DNA from 2 places in the Planomicrobium sp. MB-3u-38 genome. Region 1 is predicted to be linked to the other one. Evidence: predicted binding sites of a transcription regulator. Region 1 holds the regulator's gene; the other holds the start of a gene.
The links. Region 1 encodes LexA, which represses DNA repair genes until DNA is damaged. Its sites were predicted from a motif close to CGAACATATGTTCG; they were not measured.
Positions count from the first base shown of each region.

Region 2: the regulator LexA is predicted to act here: its motif matches at 1,756-1,769, upstream of CXF70_RS14570 (YhjD family protein).

Region 1 covers NZ_PJBO01000060.1:195,240-198,662, forward strand. Annotated here, with positions in the region: gene CXF70_RS12075 (class I SAM-dependent DNA methyltransferase) at 52-792, shown strand; gene lexA (transcriptional repressor LexA) at 866-1,486, opposite strand; gene yneA (cell division suppressor protein YneA) at 1,649-1,966, shown strand; gene CXF70_RS12090 (YneB family resolvase-like protein) at 1,963-2,616, shown strand; gene CXF70_RS12095 (DUF896 domain-containing protein) at 2,674-2,907, shown strand; gene tkt (transketolase) at 2,994-3,423, shown strand, end outside.
Region 2 covers NZ_PJBO01000071.1:67,704-71,126, reverse strand. Annotated here, with positions in the region: gene uvrB (excinuclease ABC subunit UvrB) at 1-210, opposite strand, end outside; gene CXF70_RS14580 (IDEAL domain-containing protein) at 351-590, opposite strand; gene CXF70_RS14575 (competence protein ComK) at 769-1,320, shown strand; gene CXF70_RS14570 (YhjD family protein) at 1,317-1,682, opposite strand; gene CXF70_RS14565 (ABC1 kinase family protein) at 1,848-3,423, opposite strand, start outside.

The DNA.
Region 1 (3,423 bases):
GAACTATACCGGTAAATTTAAAATTGATGACATGTGAAAGAGGGATGCAAAATGGAATATAGAGGATCACTTGCGTATGAGGAACAGGATTTTCTGGAAAGCTATTTAAAAAGGCGTTCACGTCCGGACAGTCCGAACAATGCAATCGAAGGGCCGATCATCAATGGATTCATGAATGACTTAAAAGATGCACATATATTGGACTTAGGCTGCGGGGATGGAAGGTACGGAAAAGAACTTCTGAAAAAAGGAGCAAAAGCTTATACAGGGGTTGAAGGTTCTGCAGCCATGGTAAATTTGGCAAAAACAAATCTTTACGGCACCCGGGCCGAAGTTTTTCACAGATCGATGGAAAAGTTTGAATACCCGGAAATGGCCTACGAGATTGTTATTTCAAGAATGGCTCTTCATTATATAGAAGATCTTGATGAAGTATTCAAATCAATTGCCAAAACGTTGAAAGAAGGGGCCAGATTCATATTCAGTGTACAGCATCCGGTAACGACTGCATCATTCAAAAGCAAGAGCGGTGGAGAAAGAAGGAATGATTGGGTAGTTGACAACTATTTCGAACAAGGCGCCCGAAATGAGCCGTGGATCGGAAAGAATGTGGTGAAATACCACCGGACAATTGAAAATTATTTTTCTTCCCTGATTTCAGCCGGCTTCCATATACATTCCCTGAAAGAAGGACAGCCTGAAAAAGCTAACTTTACGGATCCAGGGGAATTTGAAAGGCGTAAACGAATTCCGGTTATACTGGTCTTTTCCTGCAGCAAAGGAGAAAGCTGAGCTTAAAGAAATTAAAATCATTATGGATAAAGGAAAGAGCCAAAGGCGGCATGCCTTTGGCTCTTTCTGTATATTATTGGATCTGACGGTAAACGCCTACAACTTTGCCCAAAATGGATACACTTTCAACAATGATTGGATCCATTGAAGAATTTTCAGGCTGTAAGCGGAAATAATTGTCTTCCCGGAAGAAACGTTTGACAGTTGCTTCGTCTTCTTCAGTCATCGCTACAACTATGTCGCCGTTATTTGCTGTCTGCTGCTGCTTGACGATGACATAGTCGCCGTTGAGTATGCCAGCTTCGATCATACTTTCACCCATGATTTCAAGCATGAAGATGTGATCATCATCAGTACCATAGGATTGGGGTAGCGGGAAATACTCTTCAACGTTCTCGATAGCTGTGATTGGCTGCCCTGCGGTTACTTTACCGATTAACGGAACATGCAGCACCGGGCTTTTGTCGATAAGCGCTTCATCAGTGGATATAACTTCGATCGCTCTTGGTTTTGTCGGGTCACGTCGGATAAGCCCTTTGCTTTCAAGTCTTGCCAAATGGCCATGGACTGTAGAACTGGATGCCAGACCAACTGCCTCGCCGATTTCACGGACGGAGGGTGGATAACCCTTTTCACGCACTTCATCTTTGATGAAAGTCAAGATATCTTCCTGGCGTTTCGATACTTTCTTCAACAGTTTCACCTCTTTTATTTGAACTTCTTATTTTCTACTTTTATTATATCAACTTGGGCAATGAAATGCAAACATAGGTTCGAATTTCGCCTTGACAAAAACACGTGTTCGCATTATTATAAGAACATACATTCCGAACACATATTCTAGGAGGAGATTTCAATGGCTTACATTCGTAGAAATTCATTTGTTTTCCTATTCTTCACTTTGGTACTTATCCTTTCATTTTATTCAGCACTCTCCCATAATAGTGAAGAGGCCCATATGGTCCAGCTTAAAATCGAACAAGGGGACACCTTATGGACGCTTGCCGATGAATACAGCGGCAATATACCACATCACGAATGGATTGATGGAATTATGAAAGAAAATAAATTGAATGCACCGATCATTACAGCAGGACAGACTCTGAAAATTCCTGATGAGCATCTGGATTATGTGCCGGACGGGACTTATAAATTGGCGAGTGATTCCGAATGAAGAAAAAAGCTTTCATTTATTGCCGTGTGAGCACGGATAAAGAAGCACAGGAAACATCGCTCGACCGCCAGGAAGAGGAACTTTTGAAATTTGCGTTCGAGCAGGGCTATTTAGTGGAGCGAATTTTTCGTGATCAACACAGCGGTTATGAAATGGACAGGGATGGATTGCTGGAGATGCTTAACAGCATCAAGACAGAGAAGTTGGATGCTGTCTTTGTCCAGGATGAAACACGTCTTGGCAGAGGACACGCCAGGATAGCGCTTCTTCATGTCATGAAAAAATATGGGGTTGAAGTATATACCTTGTCGGACAAAGGGCAGATTGCCTTGAATGATATGGATGATATGGTGCTGGAAATATTGGCCATCGTTGAAGAATACCAACGGAAAATACATAATGCCAAGATTAAACGTGGCATGAGGCGGGCGGTCGAAAACGGCTACAAGCCAGAGAAGAATTTGAAAGGAAAAGGCAATCCGCAGGGCAGGGAAAGACTGGAATTGCCTTTGGATCAGATTGTCAGCCTGAAAAACAGCGGGCTGACATTCCATGAGATTGCTGTTACCCTTGAGGGCTTCGGCTATAAGGCCAGTAAAGCTACTGTGCACAGACGGTACAGGGAGTTTCAGAAACTATCGCAAAACTAAATTCTTGCAACTGCCTTTCAATTTTTATACCATATGAAGGGAGAAAGGCGGATGTATATGTTAATACCTGAAAAAATGAATCGAATCAATGAACTTGCCAAAAAGTCAAAAACTGATGGCTTATCAATAGAAGAGGCCAAGGAACAAAGTGCATTAAGACAGGAATATTTGCAGACGTTCCGCAAGACGATGAGAGGCACTATTGAAAACGTTACAGTAATAGATCCGAACGGAAATGATGTGACTCCGGAAAAGGTCAAAAATAACCGAGAGAATAAGTATTTGAATTAATACTTATTCTCTTTTTCGTTGTATTCTTTTCTATTGTTGACTAAACTAGAAAGGGAGTAAATTTTTGTATCAGAGAGGATGTTACGATGTCGAACCATACAGATCAACTAGCAGTAACAACAATTCGCACACTATCCATCGATGCGATTGAAAAAGCGAATTCAGGCCATCCTGGCTTGCCGATGGGCGCAGCTCCAATGGCATATACTTTGTGGACGAAACACATGAACCATAACCCGAAAAATCCTGAGTGGTTCAACCGTGACCGTTTTGTCTTATCAGCAGGACACGGCTCGATGCTTCTATACAGCTTGCTTCATTTAAGTGGCTACGGACTTGAAATGGACGAGATCAAGAATTTCCGTCAATGGGATTCTAAAACTCCAGGACATCCTGAATATCACCACACAGTGGGAGTAGAAGCAACAACAGGTCCTCTTGGGCAAGGAATTGGTATGGCTGTTGGTATGGCTATGGCAGAAAAACATTTAGCCGCCACTTATAATAAAGACGAAA
Region 2 (3,423 bases), on a different contig from region 1:
TGCCAATGTTTTATTATGAGCCATTACCAGAGTCGGTTTCTTCACTTGCTGGATAACGTTTGACATTGTATAGGTCTTACCTGTACCAGTGGCACCGAGCAAGGTCTGGAACCGTTTGCCATTATAGATTCCCTTAGTCAATTCAGCAATCGCTTGCGGCTGATCGCCGGCAGGTTCGTATGGTGCTTGCAAATTGAATTCCTGTTTCATGTATATAGTCCTCCCGTTTTTCAATACCTTTATTTTATCATATGCCCTAAAATTCCCCTAACAAAAAGCGAACGTATGTTTTTTCAATGATTATATTAAGGCAAAAAAAAGAACCGCTCCTAGGAGCGGTTCTTTTTCAATCAGGATTCATCACATTTTAAAGCCTGCAATTGCTGGCTGTATCGATTAAATGCATTGCGGTCGTTAGTGTCCAGGGCTTCATCTATAAGATTCATGAGTTGTTCTTCCTGCTGTGAGCGGTGCACATGCTTTAGGAAAAGATCGAGATAAATCTCGTTCAGCAATTTTTCCGCTTCAGAAATTTTCTTTGTTTGAGCCATCGCCTTCATGAAATCAGCATAAGAATAATAGTTTTCCATTCTACCTCACCCCGAATGCTTTTCATTAGTATACATGATAAGTAATAAAAGAACAATAATTATTTTGAAAATTCCAACGATAATTAAAAGGGACTATGTTCAAAAATTAAAAAGATTGTATATTTTCCAATTATTATTATAATAGGTAGAGTACAGTAAATTTTGGGGGTGTTTTAGCATGGGCCGAAAGATTTATAATCCCTTTTCCTACACAGTCTGCAATAATACATACGCGCTGCTTCCACATGTGGAAGGTTCACGCCTGGTGACTCGGGTACTTGAAGACCGCAGTGAATTTCTGATTGAACAAACTGCATACAAGACTATTACAGGTTCCTGCTCTTTTTACCGCGGCTCCCTTGAAAGTGCTACCCTATACGCCCAAAAAGCTGTAGGAGTAAAGCACAAACCGCCCATCATCATCGACGAATATTATGGCAATCCCTTAATATTCTTCCCTACCCATTCACCGAAGAATAAAGAGTCTGTCTGGTTCAATTATGATGCCATCGACTTGATCGAAAGCGATGAGCGCGGCGGCAGCGTAGTCTATCTTGGAAATGGGCAATCCGTCTGTTTGGACGTTTCACCCGTCGCCCTTCGCAACCAGCATTCGTTTGCCGGATCTTTGAGGCGCTATTTTAAAAAAGCGCAGAATCAGCATAAACAGCAGCTGACCTACATAACCAAACGGCCGATGCCTATCCGGCCAAGGCATCTTTCTGATTAAACTTTCATTTCCGCCGTTGATAAATAGATGCGTATCAATTCTTCCACCCGGTTGCGCAAGCGCAGATTCAGGTAACGCCGATGATCCTCATATCCACCATGATAAAATACATATTCGGTGAAAGTATCATCGCCTGTGCCGCGCATCACTTTCATCTGGCGCTCCCGCATATGTATTTTGGTTTCTTTCAATTCCTTCTGCACCTGACTGATTGCCCCTTCCACCAATTCCAGGTAGGGACGTTTAAGTTTAAAAGAGCCATTTTCAAATATGCTCCTGTCACGTTCCAGTACAGAAAATACCATGGGCAGATAAATCATGTTTTCGAAATGGATGATTTCTTCCTGCGGAATCAAAGGCATATCTTCACCACCTTTACGAATTAGCCTTGATGCAGACCCCTTGCTATGTGGCTTTGACGATAAACACACGAAGGGAACGTTTGTTCTTATTTATAATTGTACTCCCTATTTCCGAAATTGCAATATGCTAAACATAATAAACCTCCGCGCAGGATGCGCGGAGGTTTATTTTATGGAACGATAGACAATCAATGACGCCACGAAGGCTGCGGAAGAAACCCATAAATACGGTTCGTGCGAAAACCAAACGGAGATGGAAATTCCGGTGAAAGACAAAATACTGAAGATGCCGGCGAACATCCGGCTCTGAAGATCTCTCCGATATTCCCGAATACGTCCATCGCGGTTTTCAAGATAATTGCGCATCCGTTCCGGTTCCTCAAGATAATTGATGACTTTTTGCGGGAACACACGGAGTGGGCCGGTCGAATTCAGCAACCAACGCAACACATCGCCTCTTCCGAATACTTTCTCCCCTTCTTTTTGTGACGATGCCCATTCCAATATACGCGGCCGTGCCAACGCCATCAAATCCACTTTTGGATTCAGCACATGCAGGACGCCGACAAAGATTGAAACGGCCCGACCAAAAAAGGCGAATTCAGAAGGAAGCTGGACAGGCTGGGTACGGACAATTGATTGCAGATCTTTCATCAGCCTTTCGACTACAAAGCTATCCATCGCCATCAGCTCATTCGACTCATAGGCTGTAACCAGACGCGCTATTGCATCTTTCAACACTTCGCGGTCGGCATGCGGCAAAAGGAAGCGGAGTTCTTCCAGTCCATTTAAAACCTGATCATAATTTTTGAAGATGATGCCTTCCGCTATCCGAAGGACCGACTGCGAGTCGGATTTCCGGATAACACCGGTCATGCCGAAATCAATCAGCACTATCGTGCCGTCTCTTTTTAAGAGAATATTTCCTCCATGCGGATCGGCGTGGAATTGCCCGCCGTAAAGAACCTGTTCCAGGAAGAGGATGAACAACCGCTCCGAGATTTCAAAACGGTCCAGGTTATATTTTTCGATAAAAGCAAGATCGGTGATCCGGGCGCCTTCGATCCAATCCATGACCAGCACATGGCGAGTGGATAAATTATCAAAATAACGGGGAAACTCGATGCCGTCCATTTCATCAAAACGTTCAGCAAAGCTTCGGCCATTCTGTAATTCCTGCTGGAAGTTCAATTCAGCGCCGATGGTCTCTGTCATTTCTAAGTATAATTTCGTGAAATCGACTTGTTTCGTAAAGCCGGTAAACCTTCTTGCCATCCAGATTACGATGCGCACCGCCTGAAAATCCGCGCGTAAGATGCGGCCAGTACCCGGCCGTTGCACTTTAATCGCTACTTCGGTGCCGTCTTTCAGTATTCCCTTGTACACTTCTCCAATTGATGCTGAAGCGATTGCTTCATCAGAAAGATGTGTCAAATAGGTGGTATGCGGAGTATTCCATTCCCGTTCGAGGACAGCGACGATTTTTTCCCTGTCCACGGAGGGTACACGGTCTGTCAGGCCTTCCAATTCAGCCAGGAAACTTGGCGGCATGATATCTGCCCGGGTCGACAAGAACTGTCCAAGCTTGATCATCAGTCCACCGAGTTGGAGAGCGAGAATCTTATACTCCTTGGCCATTCCGGTAACCAGCTTGGTCCACTTTTCTTCAACCAGCGGATTCCAATTGCCGCGGTGGCGCTTCTGGAAGAACGTTGCCCGCATAAAGAATTTTACAGCCATA